DNA from 4 places in the Streptomyces sp. NPDC051020 genome. Region 1 is predicted to be linked to each of the others. Evidence: riboswitches for the same ligand, from Rfam matches in the RefSeq annotation. Region 1 holds a riboswitch; each other region holds the start of a gene.

The links. Region 1 has a riboswitch for cyclic di-AMP ahead of AB0N06_RS26340 (LysM peptidoglycan-binding domain-containing M23 family metallopeptidase). Riboswitches for the same ligand answer to the same signal wherever they lie in the genome.
Region 2: it holds a riboswitch for cyclic di-AMP, as region 1 does, so the genes downstream of both, AB0N06_RS07335 (M23 family metallopeptidase) here and AB0N06_RS26340 (LysM peptidoglycan-binding domain-containing M23 family metallopeptidase) in region 1, are expected to answer to the same signal.
Region 3: it holds a riboswitch for cyclic di-AMP, as region 1 does, so the genes downstream of both, AB0N06_RS05065 (NlpC/P60 family protein) here and AB0N06_RS26340 (LysM peptidoglycan-binding domain-containing M23 family metallopeptidase) in region 1, are expected to answer to the same signal.
Region 4: it holds a riboswitch for cyclic di-AMP, as region 1 does, so the genes downstream of both, AB0N06_RS36020 (LysM peptidoglycan-binding domain-containing protein) here and AB0N06_RS26340 (LysM peptidoglycan-binding domain-containing M23 family metallopeptidase) in region 1, are expected to answer to the same signal.

Annotation. Positions count from the first base shown of each region.
Region 1 covers NZ_JBFBCG010000055.1:4,662-12,182, reverse strand. Annotated here, with positions in the region: gene AB0N06_RS26355 (STM4012 family radical SAM protein) at 1-1,079, shown strand, start outside; gene AB0N06_RS26350 (STM4011 family radical SAM protein) at 1,088-2,005, shown strand; gene AB0N06_RS26345 (SGNH/GDSL hydrolase family protein) at 2,149-2,994, opposite strand; gene AB0N06_RS26340 (LysM peptidoglycan-binding domain-containing M23 family metallopeptidase) at 3,321-4,253, opposite strand; cyclic di-AMP (ydaO/yuaA leader) riboswitch at 4,257-4,414, opposite strand; gene AB0N06_RS26335 (alpha-galactosidase) at 4,664-6,802, opposite strand; gene AB0N06_RS26330 (tyrosine-protein phosphatase) at 6,999-7,521, shown strand, end outside.
Region 2 covers NZ_JBFBCG010000009.1:4,582-12,102, forward strand. Annotated here, with positions in the region: gene AB0N06_RS07320 (DNA topoisomerase IV subunit A) at 1-2,253, opposite strand, end outside; gene AB0N06_RS07325 (pitrilysin family protein) at 2,632-4,008, shown strand; gene AB0N06_RS07330 (pitrilysin family protein) at 4,035-5,417, shown strand; cyclic di-AMP (ydaO/yuaA leader) riboswitch at 5,626-5,793, shown strand; gene AB0N06_RS07335 (M23 family metallopeptidase) at 5,806-6,612, shown strand; gene AB0N06_RS07340 (GntR family transcriptional regulator) at 6,826-7,521, shown strand, end outside.
Region 3 covers NZ_JBFBCG010000005.1:156,984-164,504, forward strand. Annotated here, with positions in the region: gene AB0N06_RS05050 (GNAT family N-acetyltransferase) at 1-762, opposite strand, end outside; gene AB0N06_RS05055 (C40 family peptidase) at 834-1,883, opposite strand; gene AB0N06_RS05060 (hypothetical protein) at 2,239-2,592, shown strand; gene AB0N06_RS05065 (NlpC/P60 family protein) at 2,686-3,852, opposite strand; cyclic di-AMP (ydaO/yuaA leader) riboswitch at 3,851-4,014, opposite strand; gene pcrA (DNA helicase PcrA) at 4,272-6,725, shown strand; gene AB0N06_RS05075 (M23 family metallopeptidase) at 6,809-7,521, opposite strand, start outside.
Region 4 covers NZ_JBFBCG010000132.1:2,881-10,401, forward strand. Annotated here, with positions in the region: gene AB0N06_RS36010 (GMC oxidoreductase) at 1-995, opposite strand, end outside; gene AB0N06_RS36015 (hypothetical protein) at 1,135-1,275, shown strand; gene AB0N06_RS36020 (LysM peptidoglycan-binding domain-containing protein) at 1,368-2,135, opposite strand; cyclic di-AMP (ydaO/yuaA leader) riboswitch at 2,140-2,325, opposite strand; gene AB0N06_RS36025 (DUF5996 family protein) at 2,900-3,853, shown strand; gene AB0N06_RS36030 (hypothetical protein) at 3,865-4,041, opposite strand; gene AB0N06_RS36035 (aromatic acid exporter family protein) at 4,052-5,278, opposite strand; gene AB0N06_RS36040 (glycosyltransferase) at 5,474-6,637, shown strand; gene AB0N06_RS36045 (L-threonylcarbamoyladenylate synthase) at 7,044-7,521, shown strand, end outside.

The DNA of each region.
Region 1 (7,521 bases):
TGCGTGACGCACTGGGTGACGACGAGCCGGTACGGTTCGCCGCGACGGCGTTCGGCGGCGGCACCCCCACCTTCCTGACGGCCGCCGAGTTGGAGCGGCTCTGCGACATCGCGGAGAAGCGGATGGGCGCTGACCTGCGGTCCGTGCCGCTGTCGGTCGAGACCTCGCCGTCGACCGCAACGACCGACCGGCTGGCCGTCCTCGCCGACCGCGGGACGACCCGGATCAGTATCGGCGTACAGAGCTTCGTCGACGCCGAGGCACGCGCGGCGGTCCGTCCCCAGCGCCGCGCCGATGTGGAGGCGGCGCTCGGCCGGATCCGGGACGCACGCATCCCGGTCCTCAACATCGACCTGATCTACGGCATCGACGGACAGACCGAGATCAGCTGGCGTTCCTCTCTGGACGCGGCCCTCGCCTGGCTTCCGGAGGAGCTGTATCTCTATCCGCTGTACGTGCGCCCGCTGACCGGCCTGGGCCGGCTCGGTGCCGAAGCAGACGCGGCCTGGGACGAGGAACGGCTGCGGCTGTACCGGGCGGGCCGGGACCATCTCCTCGCCCACGGCTACGAGCAGGTGTCGATGCGGATGTTCCGCCGCACCGACGCCCCGCAGCAGGGCCCCGCCGACTACGCGTGCCAGACGGACGGCATGATCGGGCTGGGCTGCGGCGCACGCTCGTACACCAGTCGGCTGCACTACTCCTTCGACTACGCGGTGGAGATGCGGGAAGTGCGGGCGATCATCGACAGCTACACCGCCGCCGAGGACTTCTCCCGCGCGGAAGTGGGGCGGTATGTCGACGGCGACGAGGCGCGCAGGCGCCACCTTCTGCAGTCCCTCCTTCAGGCCGAGGGGATGCAACTGGCTGAATACCGCGAGCGGTTCGACGCCGCTCCCGGTGACGACTTCCCACGTGAGCTGGACCGGTTCGAGGCGCGCGGCTGGCTGGACGGGTCCGCCGGGGCGTCCGGGGTGCTACGGCTCTCGCCCGAGGGGCTCGCCCACTCCGACGCGCTGGGTCCCGAACTGTTCTCCCCCGCTGTACGGGCCGCGATGGCCGCGTACGAACCGAAGTGAGCACTCCCATGGATCTGACGATCCTCTATCGGGGTCCCCTGGCGTCGTGCGACTACGACTGCCCGTACTGTCCGTTCGCCAAGCGGCGCGACAGCCCGGAGCAGCTCCGTGCCGACCGCGCCGCGCTGGAGCGGTTCACCGCGTGGGCGGCGGCGCAGACCGGGGACAGGATCTCGGTGCTGTTCACGCCGTGGGGCGAGGGGCTGGTCCGTTCCTGGTACCGCCGCGCGCTGGTGGAACTGGCGCAGCTGCCGCACATCGGCCGGGTCGCGATCCAGACCAATCTCAGCGGTCGTACACGGTGGCTGGCCGAGGCCGGTGGAGTCGGCCGCGACAAGATCGCGCTGTGGTGCACGTACCACCCGGGGCAGACACCGTACGACCGTTTCCTCGCCAGGTGCCGGGAGCTGTCCGCTCTCGGTGTCCGGTACAGCGTCGGTGTCGTCGGTCTCGAGGAGCATGTCGACGAGGCGCGGCGGCTCCGTACCGACCTGCCCGACGAGGTCTATCTCTGGGTCAATGCCGCTGAGGGGCAGAGCTACACGGACGAGGAGGCGGACCGCTGGACGGCCCTCGACCCCCTCTTCCCGTACAGCCGTCACCCGCACCGCTCGGCAGGCATGCCGTGCCGGACCGGCGAGTCCGTCATCTCGGTGGACGGCGACGGCACGGTGCGCCGCTGTCACTTCGTCCCGGCCGAGCTCGGCAACCTGTACGACGGCAGCTACCGGCGTGCGCTCGGTCCGCGGGCCTGTCCGCTCACCGTCTGCGACTGCCACATCGGCTATGTACATCTGGAGACGCTGCCGTTGTACGACGTCTTCGCGGGTGGCGTCCTGGAGCGCATACCTGCCCGACGCCCGGGCATACCGGCGCCCTCGGGGCGCCGGTTCCTGCCCGTGTCCCCCGTCGCCGGACAGGCCTGAAGCCCCGGAGAGACAGAAAGGGAGCGGGGGGTGCGTGCATCGCAAGGCGGAGGATTGAGCGGTGGCGGAGCCATGGTGATGGACGACAACGCCGCGAGGTGAGCGCCCCAGCCCCGTGACCGCGTCCCCAATTGACGGTCGGTCTAAAGCGGCAGGAGGTCCGGCCGCTTCGCCTCGACGTGGTCGCCGGAGGACTCGCCGCGCAGGCGCCGCCCTATCCACGGAACCAGGTACTCACGCGCCCAGTGGATGTCGTCACGCCGGACCTCCAGCGTGCCGCGCTGTGCCTGCGGAGGCCATTCCTGGTCGGGATCGGCCGGCACATCGAGGCCGAGGACCTGGGCGGCGCGCAGCGCGACCCGGGTGTGCCCCTCGGGCGACAGGTGGAGCCGGTCGTCGTCCCAGGCCCGCCGGTCCTGCACGGACTTCAGCGACCAGAGGTCGAGGACCGGGCAGTCGTAGCGATCGGCGATGGAGCGCACATGGGCGGTGTACGTGGCGATCTTGCCGCGGAGATGGCGCAGGACGGGAACGCCGCGGGTGTCGAAGCCGGTCGTCACCAGGACGGTGCCGATCGAATCGGTGAGCTCGGCGACCGCGCGCTCGAAGCGCTCGGCCACGTCGTCGGGGTCGGTGCCGGGCCGGATGATGTCGTTGCCGCCCGCACAGAAGCTCACCAGATCGGGTGCGAGCTCCTTGGCGCGCGGTACCTGCTCCTCGACGATCTGATCGAGGAGGCGTCCGCGTACGGCGAGATTGGCGTACCGGAAGTTTCCGTGCGCGGAGCCCTCGGGGCTCGTCGCCGCGTCGGGGTCCGGGAGCTGGTCCGCGAGAAGTACCGCGAAACGGTCCGCCCAGCCGACGAAGGTTCCGTCCGGGCCGGGGTCTCCGACTCCCTCGGTGAAGCTGTCGCCAATCGCTGCGTACGACCCGATGGCGCCATGCCGGTTGCTGACGCCACGTTGATTGTTTCTCGAATCGTCTGCCACAAGCGCATATCCTGCACCGCCGAATGTGACCTACGCGACCGTAATAAAGGGTTGACGGGTGGTGAGATAGGCCACCCGGTCAGGTTTTGGTAAACGGGGAATAAGGCTGACCGGCACATGGGGGGCGGGAGAAGGAGCGGGGCTGGGTGCCTGCAGCTGCAAGGCGGAGGATTGAGCCACGGCGGAGCCATGGTGATGGACGACAACGCGGCAGATGTGCGTGCCCAGCCCCGCGACGCCGCCCCCATGTGCCGGTCGGCCTGAGCGAAGGGGCGGCGCGCCGCTGCGCACCGCCCCTTCACCGAGCCGACCGGATCAGCCGTGGATCAGACGTAGATCCCGTGCGAGGCCAGGTAGGCGATCGGGTCGATGTCCGACCCGTACGCCGGGCCGGTGCGGATCTCGAAGTGCAGGTGCGGGCCGGTGGCGTTGCCGGTGGCACCGGAGAGGCCGACCTGCTGGCCTGCGGTCACGGTCTGGCCCGCCGAGACGGAGAGCGAGGACATGTGGCCGTACTGCGAGTAGTGGCCGTCGGCGTGCTTGATGACGACCTGGTTGCCGTACGCGCCACCCCAGCCGGCGGTGACGACGGTGCCGGAGGTGATCGCCTTCACGCTGGTGCCGGTGGGGACCGGGAAGTCGATACCCGTGTGGCTGCCGCTGGACCAGTTGGAGCCGGAGGCACGGTAGGCGGTGGTGTGGTTGCCCGGGACCGGGTGGACGTAGCCGGAGCTGTTGCTCTGGCCGGCCGAGGCGGAGGCCGTGGTGGTCTTGACGGAGTCCGAAGCCTTGGACTGCGACGCAGACTTGTCGGCCGAGGAGGTCGACGGAGCCTTCGACGGAGCCGGGGCGGACTGCGTGGTGTCCGTCGTCGCGGCGGAGCCGGCCGACTTGCCGCCGAGCGTCAGCTTCATGCCCGGGAAGATCAGGCTCGGGTTCTCGCCGACGACCGTGCGGTTGTCCTGGTACAGCTTCTGCCAGCCGCCCTCGACCTGCTGCTCGGCGGCGATCTTCGACAGGTTGTCACCGTCGGCGACGGAGTACGTCCGGGTCTCGGCCTGCTTCTTGACGACGGGCGCGGCCTCGGCGGCGGCGTGCGTGGCTGCCGACTGCGCGGTGGGCGCGGCCTGCTCCGCAGCGTGGGCACCGGTGGCGCCGAGCAGCGGAAGGGCGATAACAGCCCCACCGGCACCGATGGCGGCGACGCCACGGGCGATCGTGCTGGACTTGGTACGGCGATGCTTACCCGATGCGGGCATGAAGAATTTCCTCTCCGGCGCCTACGAGGTGAGCTGTCGGGTTCGGGCTGGAGATGCCCGGTCGCAGTTCGCGACTTCACCCCGAGCCGACCGGATCTCTCCGGGCGGCGGCTTACCTGGTTCCCCCGCTCCTGCCACACGTGAGTGGGTGCGAATTCCGGGCGGCGGCAGGATTAGGCGGTCCGTCCGGATTGAGGGTGACCGTAGGCGAGCGAGGACGGCGGAAACAAGCCACTCATTACTCAATGGATTCCGCGCCGGGAAATCGGCGCGGAATCCTGGTCACCCTCCGTGGATTACGGATCTTGGCTTTCCGCGCGTCGCCCGGAATACCCATCCCTGGCACCACCACACACCGTCACGAATATGATCCCGCTCACGAGAAGGGCATCATCTCCCGTAGAAATAGGCTATGTTCCGCTAAAAGACGCAATACGGACATGTCGCGGGCGTTCGCCACGTCGGAGCCTCAGCACCTTCGCGTCCAGGTCCCCCCTCAGCCCGGTGTGCAGACCCTGATGCAGCAGCGCGGCACCGTGGTGGACCGCCCCGGTGTCCAGGTCGGTGTAGGTCGCCGCGGGGTCGAGCCCGCGCAGCCGCAGGGCCGGCGGCCGCTCCCCGTACCGCTGTGCCTCCAGCCACATCAGCACCACGGCCTCGTCGCCGTGCACGTACTGCACGGCGCTGAGCCCGCCGCGGGGGGCACGCAGCCTGTACAGCGCGCCGTGCTGCACCGCGGGACGGATCTCCTTGTAGAGATCCACCCAGCTCCGCGCCTCGGCCAGCTCCTCGTCACTCCACTCGGTGAGATCCCCGCCGACCCCGAGCACCCCGGCCATCGCGCTGACGAAGCGGAAGCGCAGCGAACTGACCCTACTGTTGAGCTGGACATTCGGACTGTCGGTGACCCAGGCGGCCATCACCCGCGCCGGATGGATCTGCCCGAAGCCCTCCTGGATGGCGAGCCGGTCGAGCGGGTCGGTGTTGTCGGAGGTCCACACCTGGTCGGTACGGGCGAGGATCCCGAGATCGATCCGGCCACCGCCGCCCGAACAGGACTCGAAGGCGACGCCGGGGTGGGCGGCCCGCAGCCGGTCGATCAGCGCGTAGAGCGCGTCCACATGCGCGATCCAGAGCTTCTGCGGATAGTCCTCGCCCGGCCAGCCCGCATCGGTGAAGCAGCGGTTGAAGTCCCATTTCACATAGTCGATCGGGGCACTGGAGAGCAGCCTGTCGAGCTGCTCCCACAGATGGTTCTGCACATCGGTCCGGGCCAGGTTGAGCACCAGCTGATGACGGAATTCGGTCCGGGTCCGCCCAGGGAAGTGCTGCACCCAGTCGGGGTGCGCGCGATACAGATCACTGTCGGCGTTCACCATCTCCGGCTCGACCCAGATGCCGAACTGCATGCCGAGTCCGTGCACTTCGTCGGCGAGCGGCTTCAGCCCGCCGGGGAATCGCTCGGGGTTGGGGGTCCAGTCACCGAGTCCGGCCCGGTCACTGGTGCGCTGCCCGAACCACGCGTCGTCCACGACGAACAGCTCGACGCCCATCGCCGCGGCGCGCTCGGCGAGGGCGCGCTGCTGGTCCTCCGCGATATCGAAGCCGGTCGCCTCCCAGGAGTTGTAGAGCACCGGCCGCAGGCTCTCGGCGTCCGGGACGACATGGGCCAGTTGCCAGGCGTGCCAGGACCGGCTCGCCCCGCCGAACCCTTCGGCGCTCCACAGTCCGGCGAACACCGGTGTGGTGTACGTCTCCCCCGGTGCGAGCCGCAGCAGCCCGGAGTCGTCGTATCCGGCGCCTCCGGTGATCTGCACGAGCCCGTCGGGGAGCTGCTGCACCGCGATCCGCCACGAGCCGGACCAGCCGAGCGCGCAGCCGTACACCTCGCCGCCCTCCTCGGTGGCGGCGCCGTCCGCGTCGAGCGCCACCCAGGGCAGGAACTGGTGTCCGGTGTGGCCGCGCCTGCTGGAGAGGACCTTCTCGCCGTACGTCAGCTCCGACCGTACGAGCTGTGACTCGGCCGCCCAGCGACCGTGCAGCTGGCTCAGCCGCCAGCTGTCGCGGGCGGGCAGCGCCCAGGCCGCCGCGTCGGCGCGCAGCAGCTCCAGTGGCGGACCGTCAGGACCTGTGTGGGTGACGGTGGCCCAGCGCTCGACGACATCGGAGTCGTCCCGCATCCGGTAGTGCAGCGTGAGCGCGAGCCGCTGCACTGAGTCGGCGAACGCGATACGGAGTTCGTCGCCGTCCACGGCGGCCCCGGCGAACACCCATTCGGTGCCACGGACTTCGGGGGTGCGTACGGAGAGAGCGGGCCGGACGAAGCGGGGGCCACCCTCGACCGGGTACTCCTCGCGGCCGTCCATCTGCGACTCGAAGCCCCGCAAGGGCGGCTCGGGCGCGGCGGCGAGGGCCTCGGCGGCCGCGAGGGAGATCTGCGGTCCCCAGTGCAGATGCAGCAGTTCGTCCCGGCCGGTGAGGTGCAGCGCGTAGCTGCCGCTCGCCCCGGTCAGCAGCCAGGTCCGGCCCTGGTCACCCGTCTCGATCATTTCATCCCCGCATTCCCACAGTTCCGCACATCATCGACCGCCGGCCGACGGCCGGGCAACGCCCGTGCGAGGGGAAATCCGTGGGGTGTTCAGCAGGAAACGACCGAGATCATTGCCAGAGAATTCAATGTCGTATCGTCGCAGGAACTGACCTCGCCGGCGAGCCGCGCCGACGCCAGACACTCCAGGAGACACCGTGACGCAGCAGGTGCCGCAGGTCCCGTCGACGGAACCCGAGCTGGCAGGTGTGCGCAACTTCCGCGATGTGGGCGGACTGCCGACCGTGGACGGCCGCCGGGTGCGGCATGGACGGCTCTTTCGCAGCGGTCACCTCGCGCACGCCACCGACGAGGACGCGGCGTTCCTCGGCGGTCTCGGGCTGCACACGATCTTCGACTTCCGCAATGCGGCGGACCACAGGCTCGAAGGCCCGGACGTGGACCTGCCGGGCGTGCGGAATGTGAACATTCCGCTCTCCGATCCGGCCGACGGCGCCGAGTTCTGGCGGATGGTCCGCGACGGCGACATCGCACAGCTGCGCTCGGTCCTTGCCGACGGCAAGGGAGCGGCGCAGATGACCGCCTCGTACAAGTCGATCATCAGGGATCGTACGGCTGAGCACAGCCGGGTACTGCACGCCCTGGCCGAGGACAGCGTTCCCGCTCTGATGCACTGCGCGGCCGGCAAGGACCGTGCCGGTCTCTCGATCGCGGTTTCGC
Region 2 (7,521 bases), on a different contig from region 1:
GCCCTTGCGCGGGTACTGGTCGAACGGCGTGAGCTTCGCCGTCAGCACCGAGTCGTCCAGCGTGCCGTGCGAGCCCGCCACCGTGAACACCATCGCGTCCGCCGCAGGGTCCACCGCGCCGAACGAGAGCACCTCGGCGCCCTCCGCCAGCTTCACGCCCGCCATGCCGCCCGCCGGCCGGCCCTGCGGCCTTACCTGGGCCGCCGGGTAGCGCAGCAGCTGTGCGTCGGACGTGATGAAGACGAGGTCCTCCTCGCCCGTACGCAGTTCGGCGGCGCCGACGATCCGGTCACCGTCCTTGAGGGTGATGACCTCCAGCTCGTCCTTGTTGGCCGGATAGTCCGGCACCACCCGCTTGACGACGCCCTGCAGGGTGCCGATCGCCAAGCCGGGGGAGGACTCGTCGAGCGTGGTGAGGCAGATGACCTCCTCACCGGTCTCCAGCGTGAGGAACTCCGAGACCTGTGCCCCGCCCGAAAGGTTGGGCGCGGCATGGGTGTCCGGCAGCTGGGGCAGGTCGATCACCGAGAGCCGCAGCAGCCGCCCTGTCGACGTCACCACGCCGACATCGCCACGCGCCGTCGCCGGTACGGCCGACACGATCACGTCGTGCTTGGCGCGCTTGGCGTCCTCGGTGACGACGATCGGGTCGCCGGTGGCCGTACGGGCCAGCAGACCGGTCGAGGACAGCAGCACCCGGCAGGGGTCGTCCGCGACCTCCAGCGGCACCGAGGCGACCTGCGAACCGGCCGACTCCAGCAGCACCGTACGCCGGTCGGTGCCGAACTTCTTCGCGACCGCGGCCAGTTCGGTGGAGACCAGCTTGCGCAGCGCGGCGTCCGATTCGAGGATCGTCGTCAGCTCGTCGATCTCGGCGTTGAGCCGGTCCCGCTCGCTCTCCAGCTCGATCCGGTCGAACCGGGTCAGCCGGCGCAGCGGGGTGTCCAGGATGTACTGCGTCTGGATCTCGCTCAGCGAGAAGTGCTCGATGAGCCGCTCCTTCGCCTGCGCGGAATTGTCGCTGGACCGGATGAGCCGGATGACCTCGTCGATGTCGATCAGCGCGACGAGCAGGCCCTCGACCAGGTGCAGCCGGTCCCGGCGCTTGGTCCGGCGGAACTCGCTGCGGCGGCGCACCACGTCGAAGCGGTGGTCGAGGTAGACCTCGAGGAGCTCCTTGAGACCCAGGGTGAGCGGCTGTCCGTCGACCAGCGCCACATTGTTGATGCCGAAGGACTCCTCCATCGGCGTCAGCTTGTAGAGCTGTTCCAGCACGGCCTCGGGCACGAAGCCGTTCTTGACCTCGATGACCAGGCGCAGGCCGTGCTCGCGGTCGGTGAGGTCCTTGACATCGGCGATGCCCTGGAGCTTCTTCGCCGAGACCAGGTCCTTGATCTTGGCGATCACCTTCTCCGGGCCGACGGAGAAGGGCAGTTCGGTGACGACCAGGCCCTTGCGGCGGGCCGTCACATTCTCCACGGTGACCGTCGCACGGATCTTGAACGTGCCACGCCCGGCCGCGTACGCGTCCTTGATCCCACCGAGGCCTACGATCCGGCCACCGGTCGGCAGGTCGGGTCCGGGGACGAACCGCATCAGGGTCTCCAGGTCCGCGCCCGGATGCCTGATCAGGTGGCGGGCGGCGGCGATGACCTCGCCCAGGTTGTGCGGCGGCATGTTGGTCGCCATGCCGACCGCGATCCCGGACGCTCCGTTGACCAGGAGGTTCGGATAGGCGGCGGGGAGGGCGACCGGTTCCTGTTCCTGTCCGTCGTAATTCGACTGGAAATCGACGGTGTCCTCGTCGATCGACTCCGTCATCAGCGACGTGGCGTCGGCCATCCGGCACTCGGTGTACCGCATGGCGGCCGGCGGGTCGTCGTTGCCGAGCGAGCCGAAGTTGCCGTGCCCGTCGACGAGGGGGAGCCGCATCGAGAACGGCTGCGCCATCCGGACCAGCGCGTCGTAGATCGACGCGTCGCCGTGCGGATGCAGCTTGCCCATGACTTCGCCGACGACGCGGGCACACTTCACATAGCCGCGGTCGGGGCGCAGCCCCATCTCGTTCATCTGGTACACGATGCGGCGGTGCACCGGCTTCATGCCGTCGCGGGCGTCCGGCAGGGCCCGTGAGTAGATCACCGAGTACGCGTACTCGAGGAAGGAGCCCTGCATTTCGTCGACGACGTCGATGTCGAGGATCTTCTCCTCGAAGTCGTCCGGCGGCGGGGTCTTCGTACTGCGGCGGGCCATCGCTGCTGCGACTCCTTCACAGATCTGTTCGGGCAACCTCTGGTTCTGACGCCGACCATTGTGGACCGCCGCACTGACAACGCCGACCTCGACCCGTCCCTAGGCCCTGTCCGGCCGGCCTTCGTGGGTCCGCGACGTCTGGCACGGCACCTCGCCGCGTTGTCGGAGTCGTCCCAGTACGTCCAGTACGAGGACGATCCTCCGCCTTGCGATGCACCGCACCATACGCCGCAGGCTGATCCACGAAGACCGGCCGGACAGGACCAAGCGCTCTTTCACGCGAACTTCCCCGGCACGGGAACTTCGCCAGGTGTCGGTGCGCTTGCTTACAGTGGCAGGTCTCGCAGGAAATCCAGTATCGCGATCGAAGGGACGTACATGCCCATGGGTCACACGGCCACAGCCCAGGCCGGCTCCGGCGGCTTGACAGCGACCGAGCACCGTCTGGCCAACGGCCTGCGCGTGGTGCTCTCCGAGGACCATCTGACCCCGGTCGCCGCGGTGTGCCTCTGGTACGACGTCGGGTCGCGCCACGAGGTCAAGGGGCGCACGGGTCTGGCTCACCTCTTCGAGCACCTGATGTTCCAGGGCTCCGGACAGGTCAAGGGGAACGGACACTTCGAGCTGGTGCAGGGCGCCGGGGGCTCCCTCAACGGGACGACCAGCTTCGAACGCACCAACTACTTCGAGACGATGCCCACGCATCAGCTGGAACTGGCCCTGTGGCTCGAAGCCGACCGGATGGGCTCGCTGCTCGCCGCGCTCGACGACGAGTCCATGGAGAATCAGCGGGACGTCGTCAAGAACGAGCGCCGCCAACGGTACGACAACGTTCCGTACGGCACGGCGTTCGAGAGGCTGACCGCCCTCGCCTACCCCGAGGGCCACCCGTACCACCACACCCCGATCGGCTCGATGGCCGACCTGGACGCGGCGACGCTCGAAGACGCGCGGACCTTCTTCCGTACGTACTACGCGCCCAACAACGCGGTGCTGTCGGTCGTCGGCGACATCGACCCCGAGCAGACGCTCGCCTGGATCGAGAAGTACTTCGGCTCCATTCCGTCCCACGACGGCAAGCAGCCGCCGCGCGACGGCACGCTCCCCGAGATCATCGGCGAGCAGCTGCGCGAAGAGGTCCACGAGGAGGTCCCGGCACGGGCGCTGATGGCTGCCTACCGGCTGCCGCACGACGGCACCAGGGAGTGCGACGCGGCGGACCTCGCGCTGACCGTGCTCGGCGGAGGCGAGTCCTCCCGGCTGCACAACCGCCTGGTCCGCCGCGACCGCACGGCCGTTGCGGCAGGTTTCGGGCTGCTGCGGCTGGCCGGCGCGCCCTCGCTCGGCTGGCTGGACGTGAAGACGTCCGGCGGTGTCGAGGTGGCGCAGATCGAGGCCGCGGTCGACGAGGAGCTGGCCCGATTCGCCGCCGAGGGCCCCACGCCCGAGGAAATGGAGCGCGCTCAGGCACAGTTGGAGCGCGAGTGGCTGGACCGACTCGGTACGGTCGCGGGCCGCGCCGATGAACTCTGCCGGTTCGCCGTGCTGTTCGGCGACCCGCAGCTCGCCCTGACCGCCGTCCAGCGGGTCCTCGACGTCACCGCGGACGAGGTCCAGGCGGCGGCCAGGGCCCAGCTGCGCCCCGACAACCGGGCGGTGCTCGTCTACGAGCCGGTCGAGCCGGCCGAATCCGCCGACGCGGAAGCCGATGAGACGGACACCGACACCGACGCGCACGAAGGGGCGGACAAGTGACCGACGCTGCCGCGACTGGAGTATCGATGGAGTACCACCCGCAGCCGACCCCCGGCACGGCCAGGCCCTGGGCCTTTCCCGCACCCGAGCGCGGCGCCCTGCCCAATGGGCTGACGGTGCTGCGCTGCCACCGTCCCGGCCAGCAGGTCGTCGCGGTCGAGATCTTCCTCGACGCCCCCCTGGACGCCGAGCCCGAGGGGCTCGACGGCGTGGCCACGATCATGGCGCGGGCCCTTTCCGAGGGCACCGACAAGCACTCCGCCGAGGAGTTCGCCGCTGAGCTGGAGCGTTGCGGCGCCACCCTCGACGCGCACGCCGACCATCCCGGCATGCGGGTCTCCCTGGAGGTTCCGGCCTCCCGGCTGGCCAAGGCGCTCGGGCTGGTCGCCGAGGCGCTGCGGGCGCCCGCGTTCGCCGACAGCGAGATCGAGCGACTGGTGAACAACCGGCTCGACGAGATTCCGCACGAGCAGGCCAATCCGGCCCGGCGTGCCGCCAAGCAACTCTCCAAGGAGCTCTTCCCGGCCACGTCGCGGATGTCACGCCCGCGCCAGGGCACCGAGGAGACGGTGGAGCGGATCGACTCCGCGGCCGTGCGCGCCTTCTACGAGGCCCATGTCCGGCCGTCCACCGCGACCGTCGTCGTCGTCGGCGACCTCACCGGTATCGACCTGGACGCCCTGCTCGCCGACACCATCGGCGACTGGACCGGGAACACTGTGGAGCCCCGTCCGGTCCCGCCGATCACCGCCGACGACACCGGCCGCGTGGTGATCGTCGACCGTCCGGGCGCTGTGCAGACGCAGCTGTTGATCGGCCGCATCGGCGCCGACCGGCACGACAGCGTGTGGCCGGCTCAGGTCCTCGGCACCTACTGCCTGGGCGGCACACTCACCTCCCGGCTGGACCGGGTGCTGCGCGAGGAGAAGGGCTACACCTACGGCGTGCGGGCCTTCGGGCAGGTCCTGCGCTCAACGGCCCCGGACTCCGCCTCCGGGGTGACCGGCGCGGCGATGCTGGCGATCAGCGGCTCGGTGGACACGGAGTCCACCGGACCGGCGCTCGACGACCTGTGGAAGGTCCTGCGGACCCTGGTGGCCGAGGGGCTGACCGACGCCGAGCGCGAGACCGCCGTGCAGAACCTCGTGGGTGTCGCCCCGCTGAAGTTCGAGACGGCTGCCTCCGTCGCCGGCACGCTCGCCGACCAGGTCGAGCAGCACCTCCCGGACGACTACCAGGCGCAGTTGTACGCCCGCCTGGCCGAGACCGGCACGGTCGAGGCGACCGCAGCCGTGGTCAACGCCTTCCCCGTGGACCGGCTGGTCACGATTCTCGTCGGCGACGCCGCGCAGATCGAGGAGCCGGTCAGGGCGTTGGGCATCGGAGAGGTTTCAGTCGTCACCGGCTGATGCACCAAAGTCCCACAAAAAGGGGCGAAGAGAGACCCTGGCGAGTCGCTTCTCGCCAGGGTCTTCCTTTTTGCCCGATTCGAGACGAAAACGTCTTGCTTGCCCTGTGGGATGCGCTACAAAGCACCCTGTCCGTTTGGTGAATGAAAGTGCCCCCGCCTAGCGTCGGCTCCGCTGTCCGTCACTCGTATGCCGCATCCGTGGCGCCGGGCAGTGATCGCCGAGTCCCCGTCAGGCGCGAGCCTTGGGAGCCGGGGACCCATGCAGTCCCTGGGGTGAATCGGATGCCGCGACCTCCTGTGAGGCCGGGGATCCGTAGGAGACCTTCCTGCTCCGAACCCGTCAGCTAACCCGGTAGGCGAGAAGGAAGGAAAGGACCAGCTACTTCATGGCGTTCACTCGCCCCACCGGGAAGCACCGTGCCCCGAGCCGCCTGAAGCGCAGGAGCGCACGCGTCGCCGGAGTCGCGACACTGGCGACCACCGGCGTCATCGGCGGACTGGCCTCTCCGGCCCTCGCCGCGGATGCCGAGGCCCCCTCCGGCAATGAAACCGGTCTGACCCAGATCGTCGCCATCGAGGATGCCCTCGCCGACCAGGTGGCCACCCAGGCCGAGGTGCAGAAACGCCAGGCCGACGTCGCCGCGAAGGCTGCTGAGGCCGCCAAGGCCGAGGCGGCGGCGAAGGCCAAGGCCGAGGCGGCGGCGAAGGCCAAGGCCGAGGCCCGCGCCAAGGCGGCCCGTGACGCGAAGGCCCGCGCCGCCCGTTCCGCCGAGCGCACCCGCCTGGGCTCCTACCAGCTCCCGGTCGCCGGTTCGTACGTCACCACCGGCTACAAGTCGAGCGGATCCCTCTGGTCCTCCGGTCGCCACTCGGGCATCGACTTCCACGCCGCCTCCGGCAGCTCCGTCGTCGCCGTCGGCGCCGGCACGGTCGTCGAGGCGGGCTGGGGCGGCGCATACGGCAACAACATCGTGCTGCGGATGACGGACGGCACGTACACCCAGTACGGCCACCTCTCGTCGATCGGCGTCTCCGTCGGCCAGAGCGTCGGCGCGGGCCAGCAGATCGGCCTCTCCGGCTCGACCGGCAATTCCACCGGACCGCACCTCCACTTCGAGGCCCGCACCACGCCTTCGTACGGCTCCGACATGGACCCCGTGGCGTACCTGCGCGCCCATGGCGTGAACGTCTGACCGACGTCCCGTCCCCATGCGCCGAAGGCCCCGGCTTCCCCCGGGGCCTTCGGCGTGTCCGTTCCTGCCGAACCGCCCCGCGGAACCGTCCCCGGGCCAGAAGATATTCATGGTTTTCGGACCGGCTTCGGAAATGCAGTCGCCTTGCAATAGAGTCACGGCACATGCGTCGATCGGCCGCGTTTCGCGGGGGATTAAGGCGGAGGTTCGGACATGCGTATTCCGGCGCAATCGGTATGCACGGCAATCCGTGACGACATCGTCTCCGGTGTCTTCGAACGCGGCGGCAGACTCACCGAGGAGCTGCTCGCGCGTCGTTACGGGGTCTCCCGTGTCCCCGTGCGGGAAGCGCTGCGCACCCTGGAGTCCGAGGGCTTCGTGGTCACCCGCCGACATGCCGGTGCCTGTGTCGCCGAGCCCACCGAACAGGAGGCCGCCGACCTTCTGGAGGTACGGATGCTGCTGGAGCCGCTGGGTGCGGCCCGTGCCGCGCAACGCCGCACCGAGGCGCACATCAAGGTGCTGCGCGGCCTGGTCAGGCTGGGTCAGGACAGAGCGAGGCGGGGTGCGGGGGAGGATCTGCGCTCCCTGGGCGACTGGTTCCACGAGACGCTCGCCCAGGCGTCCGGCAGCCCCGGGCTCATCGCGCTGCTCACCCAGCTACGCCGCAAGATTGCCTGGATGTACTCGGTCGAGCAGCCGGCCTGCCCGGCCGATTGCTGGGGCGAGCACGGGGCCATCGTGGACGCCGTGGCGCGCGGCGACGCGGAACGGGCCAGGGCGCTGGCCGCCCAGCACGCCGAGCGGGCCACCGCCGCGCACCGGCTGCGCCGCGCGGGCGGTGCTCCGGGCCGTGATGCCGGCGCCCCCCGGTCCGGCGGCCGGGTGAGGCCTTCGCGACATGCCGTA
Region 3 (7,521 bases), on a different contig from region 1:
CCGTTCGGGGTCGACGGAGATGTTGAGTTTTTCGCCGATCCTTCGGTAGCCGATGCCCGCGTAGATCCGTTCCACAGCGGCGTCGGCCGGCTCCAGCCACACCACCCGGCAGCCCCGCGCGAACGCGGCCGCGGTCAGATGGGCGGAGAGTGCGGCGCCGATGCCGCGGCGGCGGAAGGCGTCGGCGACGGCGAGACCGGACAGTTCGGTGAGGCCGTCGACCGGGACCGAGCAGCCGCCCGCGCCCGCCGGGGTGCCGTCGAGGGTGGCGAGCGCCGCCACTCCGCCGCCCGCCACCGCGTCGCGCAGCCACGCGGCTTGGCCGCCCTCGGGCTCCCCGGTCCCGCCGTACCCGTGGTGCTGTACACGGGCGGCGGCGTCGAACTCGGCGTCGGTGGCCGGTTCGGCCAGCACGAGGGTGTCGACGGGCTTCGGCGGCAGGAGGTCGCCGGGTGTGCACGCCAGGATCGGCGGACGGTCCTCGACGGTGAACCCGGCGGCGAGAAGGGCCGGTTCGACCGCGGGTGCCCAGCCAGGCAGATACTCCAGGCGCGGCATCCGGTCCCGTTCGCGGAATGCGGTGATCAGCTCCTGCACGTCGGTCGCGGTCGGTTCGGAGTCCCGGTCCGGGATCGCGTAATTGGCGTACTTCAGCGACCAGTTCGGGTTGTGGCGGACGGTGAACGGGCCGACCCGGAGGTGGCCGGGGGAGCGGAGGGCGAGTGTCTGGGCGTAGGTCTGGACGTCGGTGTCCATGGGCATACGAGGGCTCCCCTTCGACCGGTCCGGTCGGGGCTCCGGACTCAGGACGGCGAACTGTGCAGCAAGGGAGCCTATGCGACCCGGGTCGCTCCCGCGAAGGGCATGCCGTCGATCGGCGCGATGCGGACCGGCGCTCCGGGGTGCGGCGCGTGGATCATCTGTCCGTCGCCGATGTAGAGACCGACATGGCTGATCCCGGAGTAGAAGAACACCAGGTCGCCAGGGACGAGTTCGGAGCGGGGGATGTTCCGGCCGGCGTTGATCTGGGTGTAGGTGGTGCGGGGGAGTGAGACGCCGGCGGAGCGCCAGGCGGCCTGGGTCAGCCCGGAGCAGTCGAACGAGGACGGTCCGGTCGCGCCCCAGACGTACGGCTTGCCGAGCGCCCCGTAGGCGAACGCGATGGCCTCCGCGGCGCGGGCGTTGGGGGCCTCGGCGGTGCCTAAGCGCGGGGCGCTGCGATCCGCGCGGGCGGCGGCGCGGGCGGTGTCCGAGCGTTCGAACTCGGCGCGCTCCGTGGGTGAGAGGGTGTCGAGGAGCTTCTGGGCATCCGCCAGTCTGGCCCTGACCGTCGTCCGGTGCTTCTTCAGGTCGGCACGGCGGGCGGTGAGGTCCGCCAGCTCGTCCTTCGCCTCCGTGCGCAGCTGGGCGATCTCGGTCACCTGCCGCCGCACGTTGGAGACCTCGGCCGCCTGGCGGTCGGCGGCCCGGTCCACGTACGAGGCCCGTTGCAGATACTGGTCGGGGTCCGAGGACAGCGCCAGCTGCACGGCGGGGTCGAGGCCGCCGGTGCGGTACTCCGCGGCGGCGAGCGAACCGAGTGCGTTGCGGGAGGCGTTGAGGCGTTCGGTCCTGCGGGCGGCCTCGTCGCGTAGTGCGTTCAGGGACTTGGCGGCGGCGGTCGCCTTCTCCTTCGCGCCGTTGTACTGCTCGGTGGCGACCTCGGCGTCGTGGTACAGCCGGTCCACCGCGGCCTTGATCCGGGAGGGGGTGGGCTGTGGTTCGGCGTGCGCGGAGCCCGGCAGGGCGACGGCGGTCGCCGCCGCGGCGAAGGCGAGGGTGGCTGCGGTGCGGGCGGCGGAGCCGGGGTGCGGGCGCTGCCTGGGTTTCCGATGCGCTGCCACGGGGACGGGGCTCCTTGTGTCGACTGCCCGTCGGGGCCTACCGGCGGGCCGCTGAGGTCCGGCGGCGGCACGCCAACAGGGGGAGCGGCCCGCCGCCGGATTTCTCGGCGGGGTGACCGGGCTGCCGTCCGGGTGCGGAGCGGTGGTGAAGCCGGCCACCTGGACAGGGACGCTAGGCCCGGGGCGCGGGGAAGAGTCGCAATGACGGTTATTGCCCGAATTTAGCGATGTGTTGTCGTTGAGTGACCGGAAAATCACACCAGAGTCAGGCAATTGTTGCAGATGCAAGCGAAATGCCGAGGAGCCCCCACCTCGCCGAAGAGGGGTGATATGGCCCCGGCTAGGCTGCTGCCTCATGGACGTACTCATCAATGTCTTCGTCGCGCTGCACATCATCGGCATCGCCTCCCTCCTGGGCGGCTTCCTGACCCAGATGAAGGCGATGGGCGCGGGAACGGCACGCTTCGTCCCGGCGATGCTGCACGGCGCGCTGACCATGCTGGTCACCGGCGTCGCGCTGGTCGGGCTCAATCAGGCCGACGGCCACTCGGTCAACAACATCAAGATCGGCGTGAAGCTGGCGGTCCTGGTGGTGATCCTCGCGCTGGTCTACATCAAGCGGGACGAGGAGAAGGCTGAGAAGGGCGTGTTCGCGGCGGTCGGCGGACTGACGGTCGCCAATATCTTCATCGCGATGCTCTGGACCTGAGAGGCTGTCGGGCCTCTGAGCCGGACCACCCTCATGCGCGAGTGAGCCCCTGCCGGACCCGGCAGGGGCTCACTCGTGCATGAGGGCCCGCCGTCACGCCGGGCGCACGCTGCCGTAGATCGGCATGTAGTAGATCGACTCCTCGCGGACGTTCGCCCCCGGCTTCGGGGCGTGGATCATCATGCCGTCGCCCTTGTAGATACCGACGTGGCTGATGTCGTCGTAGAAGAAGACGAGGTCGCCCGGCTTGAGGTCGGCCGTGGCTATCCGGGTGCCGGTCTTCACCTGGTCCCAGGTGGTGCGGGGGATGTCGACGCCCGCCGCCTTCCAGGCGGCCTGAGTCAGCCCCGAGCAGTCGTACGAGGAGGGGCCCGTCGCTCCCCAGACGTACGGCTTGCCGATCTGGGCGCGGGCGAAGGCGAGAACCTTCTCGGCCTTCGTGGTGGCACTGGTGTCCGAGCCGGTCCCGGTTCCCGTGCCCGTCCCCGTGGTGCCGGTGGAGCCGGCCGCCTTCGCCGCCTCCTGGGCCTTGCGGTCCGCCTCGGCCTTGGCGGCGGCCTGTCGGCGGGCGAGTTCCTCCGCCTTGCGCTTGGCCTCCGCCTCCTTCTCGCGCTCCAGTGCCGCCAGCCGCGCCTTCTCCTCGGCCGTCAGCTTCGACAGCATCGCGCGCGCCTCGCCCAGCTTCTTCTGGACGGATCGTTTGCTGGTCCGGAGTGTGGCCTGGGACTCGGTGAGCGTCTCCAGGCTCTGCACCGCCTCGGTGCGCTTCTTCGCCGCTGCCGCCTGCTGCGTACGGAAGTCCGTGACCGCCTTCTGCTGCTGGGCGGTCATCCGGTCCATCAGCTGGTTCTGGTCGAAGTACGACTGCGGGTCGTCGGCCAGGAAGAAGGTGGCGGTCGGGGCGATGGAGCCGGTGCGGTACTGCGCGGCCGCGTAGTTGCCGAGCGTCCTGCGTGCCTCGTTCAGCTTGTCGGCGCGCTCGGCCACGTCCTCCAGCAGGGCGTTCACCTTGCCGCGCTGCGTGGCGGAGGCCTCCTTCGCCCTGTTGTACTGCTGGGTCGCGGTGCCCGCCTGCCGGTAGAGGTCGTCGACCTTCTTCTGTACGTCCTCGATGCTGGGCTTGGGTGAGCTCGGGGCGGCCATGGCGCTCTGGGTCGACAGCAGGGTCACCCCTGCCAGTGCGGCGGTCGTGAGCCCGACGGCGGGGGTGGTGGTGCGTACCCGGCTGCGCGGTTTGCGATGCGATGCCAAAGCCGGCATCTCCTTCCGTGGACCGCCTACCGGGTTAGCTGTCGGGTTCGGGCGGAACGGAAGGCTGCCCTACGGTCCGAGTGGGGATACAGACCGATTCACCCCGGTTTTGCCTATGGGTCCCCGGTTCCGAACTCCCCGCGGGCAGCCCGGATTCGGCGGGGGAGCCCGCTCGGCGTGGTTCGCCTCAAGGGGGTACGGGCCGCCCGACGGAGCACGCTAGCCAACCGTGGTGCCGCTGTGAAGGTTGATGTTCGATATGTCCGATACGTTTTCGTGACCTCGGTGAAGAGGGGGCGAAGGAGGCGGCCCGGGCCCCGATTTCCTTACGGGGCGTGGGTGGGCGTTCTCCGTATGTAGGCGCCTTCCGGTCGCGCTTCTCCATGCGGCCGCAGAGTGTCGGTGCGTCGCCCTAGACTCGTGAGGCGATGAGCAGCCTCTTTGACGACAGTTTCCTGGCCGGCCTCCAGCACTCGGAGGAAGAACCCCCGCCGCCCCCCGAGGACTCCGCACCCGAAGCGGTGCCGGAGGACCTCTTCGCGGGCGTGTTCGACGCGCCCCCGCCACCTCGGGACGCGTACTACCGGGACGGCGCTCACCGCCCCGCCATCGACTCCGCCGCCCTGCTCGACGGGCTGAACACCGAGCAGCGCGCCGCGGTCGTGCACGCCGGATCGCCGCTGCTCATCGTCGCCGGCGCGGGCTCCGGCAAGACCCGGGTGCTCACCCACCGCATCGCCCACCTGCTGGCCGAGCGCGGCGTGCATCCAGGCCAGATCCTGGCGATCACCTTCACCAACAAGGCCGCGGGCGAGATGAAGGAGCGCGTCGAGCAGCTCGTCGGACCGCGCGCCAACGCCATGTGGGTCATGACGTTCCACAGTGCGTGCGTCCGGATCCTGCGCCGCGAGTCGAAGCGGCTCGGCTTCACCTCGTCGTTCTCGATCTACGACGCGGCCGACTCCAAGCGGCTGATGGCCCTGGTCTGCCGTGATCTGGACCTCGACCCGAAGCGCTTCCCGCCGAAGTCGTTCACGGCCAAGGTCTCGAACCTGAAGAACGAGCTGATCGACGAGGAGACCTTCGCCGGCCAGGCCGCGGACGGTTTCGAGAAGACGCTCGCCCAGGCGTACGCGATGTACCAGTCCCGGCTGCGCGAGGCCAACGCGCTGGACTTCGACGACATCATCATGACGACGGTCCATCTGCTCCAGGCGTTCCCCGACGTCGCCGAGCACTACCGCCGCCGCTTCCGGCACGTCCTTGTCGACGAGTACCAGGACACCAACCACGCGCAGTACACGCTCGTACGCGAACTGGTCGGCCCGGCCGGAGAGGCCGACGCCCCCGCCGAGCTCTGCGTCGTGGGTGACGCCGACCAGTCGATCTACGCCTTCCGCGGCGCGACGATCCGCAACATCCTCCAGTTCGAGGAGGACTACCCGAACGCGACGACGATCCTGCTGGAGCAGAACTACCGCTCCACGCAGACGATCCTCTCGGCTGCCAACGCGGTCATCGAGCGCAACGAGAGCCGCCGCCCCAAGAACCTCTGGACGAAGGCGGGCGAGGGCGCCCGGATCACCGGCTACGTCGCGGACACCGAGCACGACGAGGCGCAGTTCGTCGCCGACGAGATCGACCGGCTGACCGACGCGGGCGACGCGAAGGCCGGCGACGTCGCGATCTTCTACCGGACGAACGCGCAGTCCCGCGTCTTCGAAGAGATCTTCATCCGCGTCGGCCTGCCCTACAAGGTCGTTGGCGGCGTGCGCTTCTACGAGCGCAAGGAGGTCCGGGACATCCTGGCCTACCTCCGGGTCCTCGCCAACCCCGAGGACACCGTTCCGCTGCGCCGCATCCTCAACGTGCCCAAGCGCGGTATCGGCGACCGCGCCGAGGCGATGATCGACGCCCTGTCGCTGCGCGAGAAGATCACGTTCCCGCAGGCACTGCGCCGCGTCGACGAGGCGTACGGCATGGCGGCCCGCTCGGCCAACGCCGTCAAGCGGTTCAACACGCTGATGGAGGAACTGCGCACGATCGTCGAGTCCGGCGCGGGCCCCGCCGTGGTGCTGGAGGCAGTGCTGGAACGGACCGGCTATCTCGCCGAGCTCCAGGCGTCCACCGACCCGCAGGACGAGACGCGGATCGAGAACCTTCAGGAGCTCGCCGCCGTCGCGCTCGAATTCGAGCAGGAGCGGGGGGAGTCCGCCGGGGAAGAAGGTGCAGGCACGGGCACACTCGCCGAGTTCCTGGAGAAGGTCGCGCTCGTCGCCGACTCCGACCAGATCCCCGACGAGGACGAGGACGGCTCCGGCGTCATCACACTGATGACGCTGCACACGGCCAAGGGGCTCGAATTCCCCGTGGTCTTCCTGACCGGGATGGAGGACGGCGTCTTCCCGCACATGCGCGCCCTGGGACAGGTCAAGGAGCTGGAGGAGGAGCGGCGCCTCGCGTACGTCGGGATCACCCGTGCCCGTGAGCGGCTCTACCTGACGCGGGCGGCGATGCGCAGTGCGTGGGGTCAGCCCTCGTACAACCCGCCGTCGCGGTTCCTGGAGGAGATCCCGGACCAGCACCTGGAGTGGAAGCGGACCGGGCCGATGGCGGCCCCGGCCGGACCGACGTCGGGGATCACGTCGTCGCTGTCCTCGTCACGCGCCCGCTCGGGCCCCTCGGGCTTCGCGACCCGGCGCACCTCGGACAAGCCGACGGTCACGCTGGTGGTCGGGGACCGGGTCACGCACGACCAGTTCGGGCTCGGCACGGTGACGGCGGTCGAGGGGATCGGCGACCAGGCGAAGGCGACGGTCGACTTCGGGGACGAGCGGCCCAAGAAGCTGCTGCTGCGGTACGCGCCGGTGGAAAAGCTCTAGGGTCTCGCCCCGGAACCGACGGGGCGGGCGCGGGTGTCCGCCCCGTCGGCGGGTGGGGTCTGTGCTGTGGCGGGCTCGGCTGCTCAGGACGGGTCGAGGCCGTGGCTGCGGAGCCAGGGCAGCGGGTTTATGGCCGCTCCGCCACCGGGCCGGACCTCGAAGTGCAGGTGCGGGCCGGTGGAGTTGCCGGAATTCCCGGAGTAGGCGATGACGTCACCGGCCTTGACCGGGCCCGAGCGGATCCTGGTGCTGCTGAGGTGGCAGTACCAGGTCTCGGTGCCGTCGGCCGTGGTGACGATGGCCATGTTCCCGTAGGCGCTGTTCCACTGAGTGCGTACGGTGCCGTCGGTCGCGGCCATCACCGGAGTGCCGTACGAGACGGGGAAGTCGATGCCCGTGTGCACGGACATCCAGTTGACGCCCGCCTGGCCGAAGTATGCGCTGAGGCCGTGCTGCTGGACCGGCAGCAGGAACTTGGGCCGCAGCGCCTCTTTCCGGGCGGCCTCCTCCTCGCGCTTCTTCTTCTCGGCGGCCTGCCGCTCCCTCAGGTCGATGCGCTCCTGGGTGCGGCTGGCGCGGTCGGCGAAGTTCTCGGCGTCGGCGCTGAGGTTGGCGAGCTGGGTGTCGAGCTTGTTGTTGGCGGCGACCGCCTTGACGCTGCCGGGGTCGGCGGCCGCCATCGACGTGGTGTCGTCCTTGGTGTCCTCGCCGCTGCCGAGTCCGCCGACGGAGGCGGCGGCGATACCGGCGACGCTCATCACGCAGGCGGAGGGGACGGCGACGGTGAGAAGAGCGG
Region 4 (7,521 bases), on a different contig from region 1:
GCGAAGAACACCCGGTCGGCGGTCACCGTCTTGGTGGCCGTGGTGACACCGCCGGTGTCGATCTGGTCGATGACGACCGTGTAACCGCCACCTGCTGCCGGGGCGACCGAAGTGACCTTGTGGAGCGGCGAGATGACGACCCTGCCGGTGGCCCTGATCCGGTCGATGTACGTTTTCTGCAGCGACTTCTTGCCGTAGTTGTTGCCGTAGAGGATCTCACCGGCCAGCGCGGACCTGGGGACGGTTCCTGCCTCTTCCTGCTTCATGTAGTCCCAGTCGTACACGGTGGGCACGAAGACGAACGGGAAGCCGGCACGCTGGGCCTGCTCACGGCCGACCCGGGCGTACTGGTAGCACGCGGCGGTGTCGAACCAGGCCGGGTCGATGGTGCCGGCCCCGAGCCCGGCATTGGCGCGCGGGTAGTAGATGTCGTACATCTCGTCGGCATCCACCGACGGGAGGACGGCTCCGAAGTTCTCGCGCTTGGGAGTGACCGCCATCCCACCGTTGACCAGCGATCCGCCACCGACGCCGCGGCCCTGGTAGACGGTGATCCCGCTGAACTCCTCGGCGTCGAGGATCCCCGTGTTGCGAGCGATGTTCTTGTCGATGGGGAAGCCGAGGAAGTTACTGAGGGGCTGCTTGGTCCTGGTGCGGAGCCAGTACGACCGGCTGTCCGGGCTTGTCGTGTTGGCGAAGATCTTGCCGTCCGGGCCGGGGGTGTCCCAGGCCATGCCCATTTCGACCATGTGCACGTCGACGCCCGCCTGGGCGAGACGCAGTGCGGCGACGGAGCCGCCGTATCCGGTGCCGATCACCAGGGCCTGGACATGGGCCCCGGAGTCGATCGGGGCGGTTGCGGAGCCGACCCCGGCCTGGGCCGGGGTGGTGTGGCCTGCGAGGGCCACGGCTCCTAAAATAGAACCAGTTCCTGTGATGAACCTGCGACGCGAAACGCCCTTCGGGCCTGCATTGTGCATGCTAGAGTCACTCATGTGACACGCCTCACTCTCCAGAGAGTGAAACTGGTTCTACTGCGGTTCGCATGTTAAGTCACTACATACCGATGGGTAACATGCGCCCGATCGAGGCGCCCCGGACGGGCAACGCCGTGCGTCAGGCGGGCCGGCCGCGGTGGCCTTCCTCGATCGGCCGGGTGCCGTCACCCCCTGGGGCGAGCTCCCTGTCGGCAGCCGTGACGCTTTCGCCGACGCAGGGTTCGTCGAGGTCGGCAGGCCCACACTCGGGCGAATCGTCATGCGGATCGACTTCTGAATCGCCCCCCGTGCGCGACACCGACGGGAACGGGTGGCGAAGCCCCATCGGACCTTCGCCACCCGTCATGCCCGAATCAACCCAACCGGGCGTCAGTAGGCCCCGAACACGTTGTCGATCGAGCCGTACTTGGCGGCGGCGTAGTTGCACGCGGCCGTGATGTTGGCGACCGGGTCGTAAGGGTCCATCGACGTACCGGGCACGTGGTAGGCGCGGAACGTGGGGTCGATGACCTGCAGGAGACCCTTGGACGGCGTGCCCTTGGCGGCGTTCGAATCCCAGTTGTTGATGGCCCGGGGGTTGCCCGCGGACTCGCGCATGATGTTGCGGTGGATGCCGTTGTAGCTACCGGGGATGCCGTGCTGGGCCATGACGGCCAGCGACTCCTTGATCCAGCCGTCGAGGTCGTTCGTGTACGTCGCGGGCTTCGCGGTGACGGCGGCGGCAGTGCTCGCGGCCGTCGTGGATGCGACTGCCGCGGGCGCGGTGGCGCCGATGGTGAGCTTCTGGCCCGCGTGAAGGACGCCGGGGTCGGCTCCGATGACCGCTCGATTGTCCTTGTACAGCTGCTGCCAACCGCCGCTCACGGAATGGCTCAGGGCGATCTTGTAAAGGGAATCACCGGCTATCACGGAATAGACGGTGGGCGTAGCTGCCCGCACGGCAGTCGGCTTGGCGGGGGCGGCAGCGGGCGCCGCTGTCTTGGCGACGGCGGCGGTGACAGGCTGCGCCGGCGCTGCCGAGGCAACGGTTGCCCCGATCATCGGAAGCGCGAGAGCGGCACCGCCCGTGCTCACGGCGATGAGTCCGCGAGTCAGCGAACTGGACTTACGGCGACGGTGGTTAACCTGTGCGGGCATGGCGTATTCCTCTCCGTCGCCTACGAGGTGAGCTGTCGGGTTGAGGCTGGAGTTGCCTCGCCGTATGGGAATACGACTTCACCCCTAGCCGTTCCGGATACCGGATCGGCGGCTTACGTGGGTCCCCCGCTCCTGCCGTACGTGAGTGGTCGGGTTCCCGGACGGCGGCAGGATTCGGCGTTCCATCCGGATTGACGGTGACCGTAGGCGAGAAACTCCGACCTGAACAAGCCCACATTTCTCGATCACAATTCATTTACAAGATCGAGTCGCGGAAATTTTCGCAATCCACCCCGGTCCGCGAAGCCAACTTTCTTGGCACAGAAGGGAACCGGGCGGCACGCCGCTTCGTCCGCGGGCCCGGAAGGTGACTCTCACCACTCGGCCCGAAAAGGGCGATTTGCCCGGCACGAAAGTCCTCGGGCCCGCACGGGTTGCACGTTCACCAGAACGGCGAGCAACTTCCCCTTATCGCCAAAATTGGGACATTCGGGAGATTTTGACGTCAGGGGCAGGCATTCGGGCTTCGGCTCGTCGGGAAGGGCGTCCCCCCGGGGAGGCGACCGGGAGCAGTCGCGCGTCATCTGCCTGCTCCGACTGCGGCGCGCGAGTGGCCGCCCACCGGCCAGGTCGTGCAGGTTCACGCGAACGACACCATGGTGGCCGCACAAGGTGCCGTACATCTTCGGCGTGGCCATGATGGTGCGGAAGAACGCCCTGCCCACCCGCCGGGACTGTCCGGCAGCACGAGAGAAGTGATGGCGATGGAGCTGTTCCCGCCCATGCCGCTCGCCGAGTGGCGTGACACCAAAGAGACGCTCCACCGCTTCGCGCAGATCGTCGGAAAGATCCGTCTCGCGGCCGGTGTCCGGCGCAATCACTGGTGGAACGTTCCGTTTCACCTCACTGGCCGGGGTATCACCACCCGCCCCATGGGACAGATCGACGGCAACCCGATTTTCACGGTGGACTTCGACTTCGTCGGCCATCAACTCGTCATCACAAGACTGGACGGCGTGACGGTCTCGTTCCCGCTTTCGGGCCAGTCTGTGGCTACCTTCCACAAGAAGGTCATGGCCGCCCTGGACGCGCTGGGTATCGAGGTGAATATCAAATTCCCCAAGCCATTCGATCTGTCCGACGCCGACCGGCCGTTCGCCGAGGACACGGAGCACGCGGCATACGATCCCGAACAGGCAAACCGGTATTGGCAGGTCCTCAGTCAAGTGGCGTTGGTACTGGAGGAATTCGCCGCGCGGTTTTCGGGGAAAGTCAGTCCCGTGCACCATTTCTGGCACACCTTCGATATCGCTCACACCCGCTTTTCGGAGCGTCAGATCGACCAGCCCGCGCAGATCGACCCGGTGACGCGGGAGGCCTACTCCCGGGAAGTGATCAGCTTCGGTTTCTGGTTCGGTGACGACAATTTCGCCGCGCCCGCCTTCTACTCGTACACCGCTCCCGAACCGGCGCGGCTGGCGGAGGAACCGCTCACTCCGGTGTCGGCGCAATGGGTGGATCGTGGCGGCAGCCACCTGGCGGTACTGCCGTACGACGCGGCCCGCGCCGAGGGCGATCCCCGTGCGACTGTACTCGCCTTCTACGAAAGCGCCTATCAGGCCGGAGCGGGGCGCGCCGGTTGGGACATCGACCGTCTCGCCTGTCCCGGCGGGATCACCGACCCGTGCCTGACGCCCTGTACGCCTGCCGGTGGATGAGGAGCGCGGCTTCAGTGCAGCTGCCACTCCCAGTCCGCGGGAACCGTGCCCTGGGGACCCGGGGTCGGCTGGGCGACCGGGTGCGCGATGGGCCGGAGCAGCTCCCATCCCTCGTCATATTCCTCGGCCTCGATGTTCCGGAGCCCGTTCTCCCCCGGCTCGAAACCGGCCAGGAACGGATGTCCCATCGCCTCGCCCTCACCCTCCCGGGACTGTCGGCTGCGGGGCCCGGTGGCTGCCGAGCCGCCGCCGAATTGCGGCGATCCGGGGATGGCGTTCGTGCAGTTCAGCGGAGTGGCGGTCGAGTTCCTCGCCAAGGCGTTCGGCGCGTTTGTCGATGTCCAGCTCATCCAGAATGCGGTCGACCTCGGCGAGCAGCGCACCGTGCAGTTGCCACTGTCGGGGGTGCTCCTGAACGTCCTCCAGCAGGAGGTCGGCCACCACGTCCCGAGTGGCGCGGCTGGCGGCCAGTGCGGCGGCAAGTCGCGACTCCGCCTCCTCGGCATTGGCGGACACCGGAGTGGTGATCAGCGTGGAGAAGCTCTCGATGGCGTCGGCCATCTGCGCGAAGAGTTCCCGGAGCGAGGCGGCCACGTCCTGCGGGAACATGGTTTCCCCGGTCCGGGCTTTGGCCAGGTCCGTCAGCGTGCGGGCCAGCACACGGAGTACAACGGCACAGATCTCCAGTGTGTCGAGTCCGGTACGCAGGACGATGCGGTACAGAAGACCTTGCCGGATCCGGGGGTTGAGCAGGAGGCTCTCCTCGGCCTGCCGGAGCGAGGCGTCGACGGCCACGATGTCGTGGTCCAGTCTGCGGGCGTCGTGCAGTCTCGCAGCTGCCTGCGCGACCGAGATGTGGCCGCCGACCTCCTCGCCCATGGCCCGGAACATCTGTCCCATCTCCCGCGCCAGTTCGTCGATGGACACGCCTGCGTTCTGCACCCATACGGGCGGCGCGAGCAGGTTGAACAACAGGCCGACGCCCGCACCGATCAGGGTCTCCAGAACGCGGTCCCAGGCGGTGGCGGCGACCTGGGAGACGCCGAGGACCAACATCGCGCTGATGGCGACTTCCGGCACGAACTCGTCCACCCGCACCACCCGTCCGATGATCAGCGAGCTGAAGATCGTCAGACCCAGGCTCCACCAGTTCAGACCCACCAGGGCGCTGAAGCCGATGGCGATGAGCACCCCGACGACGACGGAGTTGACGCGCCGGATGCCCGTGGTGAGCGTCGCGTACAGGGTGACCTGAACGACGAGGAGCGCGGTCAGTGGAGCCGTCAGCGGTACCGGCTGAGGAAGGGTCCACTCCGCGACGACATAGGAGATGACCGCGGCCGCCGTGGAGCGCAGGGTCTGCGCCGCGACAGGCTCGGTGGTCTGCCGTACGAGCTTGATGACGGGTGCGGAGAGTTCAGGCATTTCACTCTCCTTCCCTCGTACGTCTGCTTGCAGCACCACGAATCCACCGGACGGGTTGCGCGTGGGCCCCGTCGTCGGGTCCGTACCGCCGCCTGGGGCCGGTGGGCGGGCAGCAGGGCGGGACGATGGCGGAGTGCCGGAAGTCGGCGCAATGCGGTCCTGCGGGTGTGGGGCGCCGATCCCTACGCTCGTGCCATGCGTGTACTTGTCGCCTCGACCAGCGGATCGGGCCACTTCAGCCCGCTTGTCCCGTTCATCGACGCCTGCGCGGCGCGTGGGGACGATATCCTCGTCGTCGCACCGCCGAAGCTCGAACCGTTACTGGCCGCCCGGAAACTTCCCTACCGCATCGGCGGGGAGCCGCCGGACGCCGAGCTCGTGCCGCTGATGATGCGGGTGTTGGGGCTGCCCGCGGACGAGGGCGTGTCCCTGATGACCAGGGAGGTGTTCGGCAGACTGTGCATCACCGCCATGCTGCCGACGCTGGAGGAGCTCTGCCGGGAGTGGCGGCCGGATCTCGTCCTGCACGAGATGTACGAGCTCGCATCGGTGGTGGCGGCCGAGCGGCACGGTGTCCCACATGCCCAGGTCGCTGTATCTGCCGCGCAGTTCGCCGAGTCCACCGACGAACTGCTCCGCCCTGTACTCGATTCGTACGGTGCGGGCATCGCGGAACGGCTCCGGGTCTCCCCCTATCTGACCCGGCTCCCCGCTTCCCTGGACCCCTCACCGTACGCGGTGACCCGGCGCTACCATCAGCCACCCGCCCCGAACGCTCTGCCGGACCGGTGGCACGGCCGCGAAGAACCGCTCGTCTACGTCACGCTCGGCACCGAGGTGGGCGGCATGCCGAACGCCTCCGCCCTGTACCGGGCGGTACTGGCGTCCGTCAGCGGGCTGCCGGCGCGCGTCCTGCTGACCACGGGTCCCCTCACCGATGTGTCGGACTTCGGGGCGATCCCCCGCAACGTCCGCGTGGAGAAGTGGGTCCCGCAGGCCGACGTACTGGGCGGCGCCTCCCTCGTGCTCTGCCACGGCGGTTCGGGCACGGTCTACGGCGCCCTCGCCTCCGGTGTCCCGCTGGTCTGCGTGCCTCTCTTCGCCGACCAGCCGACGAACGCAAGGCTGGTCACCGGGGCGGGCGCAGGTCTGACCGTCACGGCGGACGGGCCGGGTCAGGAGACGGCCGGGTTCGGTCCGGACGGTATCGCCCGCATACGGTCGGCCGTCGAACTGGTGCTCAAGAAGCCGTCGTACCGGGCGGGTGCCGAGCGCCTGGCGGCCGAGATGTGTGCCACGCCGACAGCCGGCGAACTGCTCGACAGTCTCGGCGCCGGTCCGGCGCCCGGTCCTCGCTGAGACCGGGGAAGGGGACGAGCGGCGGTCAGTGGGAGAACCTGTGCCAGCACGACCTGGGCGCGGTCCGGCTTTGCCGGCTGTACTGGGCGGCGGAGGAGGCCCAGTCGTCGGCGGGCACCTGAAAAGGACAGTCCTGGCAACGGCCCGGTACGAGGCCTCGCCACCGTCGCACCTGACGCGTGGCCACCCGATGCCCGCGGTACGGCACCGGGTGGCCACGCGTCGACAAGGGCACGCCCCGGGCAGCAGGCCGGGACGCCGACGAGCGAGGCGCCGCCGGTGCGGGGCAGCGAGCCCGGGGCATGGCGGTCGTACGCCGTTACCTTGCGCCGGACTTGCCGGGTTCTCGCCGACGTCCCCGATCCTGTTCCTCACCACGGCAGTCCGGATCGCATAAGCTCGAACAATGGCGAAGTACTTCGACGTGCACCCCGAAAATCCTCAGCGGCGCACCATCAGCACGGTGGCTGAGACCATCCGCTCCGGTGCGCTCGTCGCGTACCCGACGGACTCCTGCTACGCACTGGGATGCCAGCTGGGCAACCGTGACGGCATCGGCCGGATCCGTTCGATCCGGAACCTCGACGATCGTCACCACTTCACCCTGGTGTGCCAGGACTTCGCGCAGCTCGGTCAGTTCGTACACGTCGACAACGACGTGTTCCGCGCGATCAAGGCAGCCACGCCCGGGAGCTACACCTTCATCCTCCCGGCGACGAAGGAGGTGCCGCGTCAGCTGCTGCACCCGAAGAAAAAGACGGTCGGAGTGCGCATTCCCGACCACGTGGTTACCCAGGCCCTGGTCTCCGAGCTCGGTGAGCCGCTGCTCTCCAGCACCCTGCTCCTGCCCGACGAGGACGAGCCGATGACACAGGGCTGGGAGA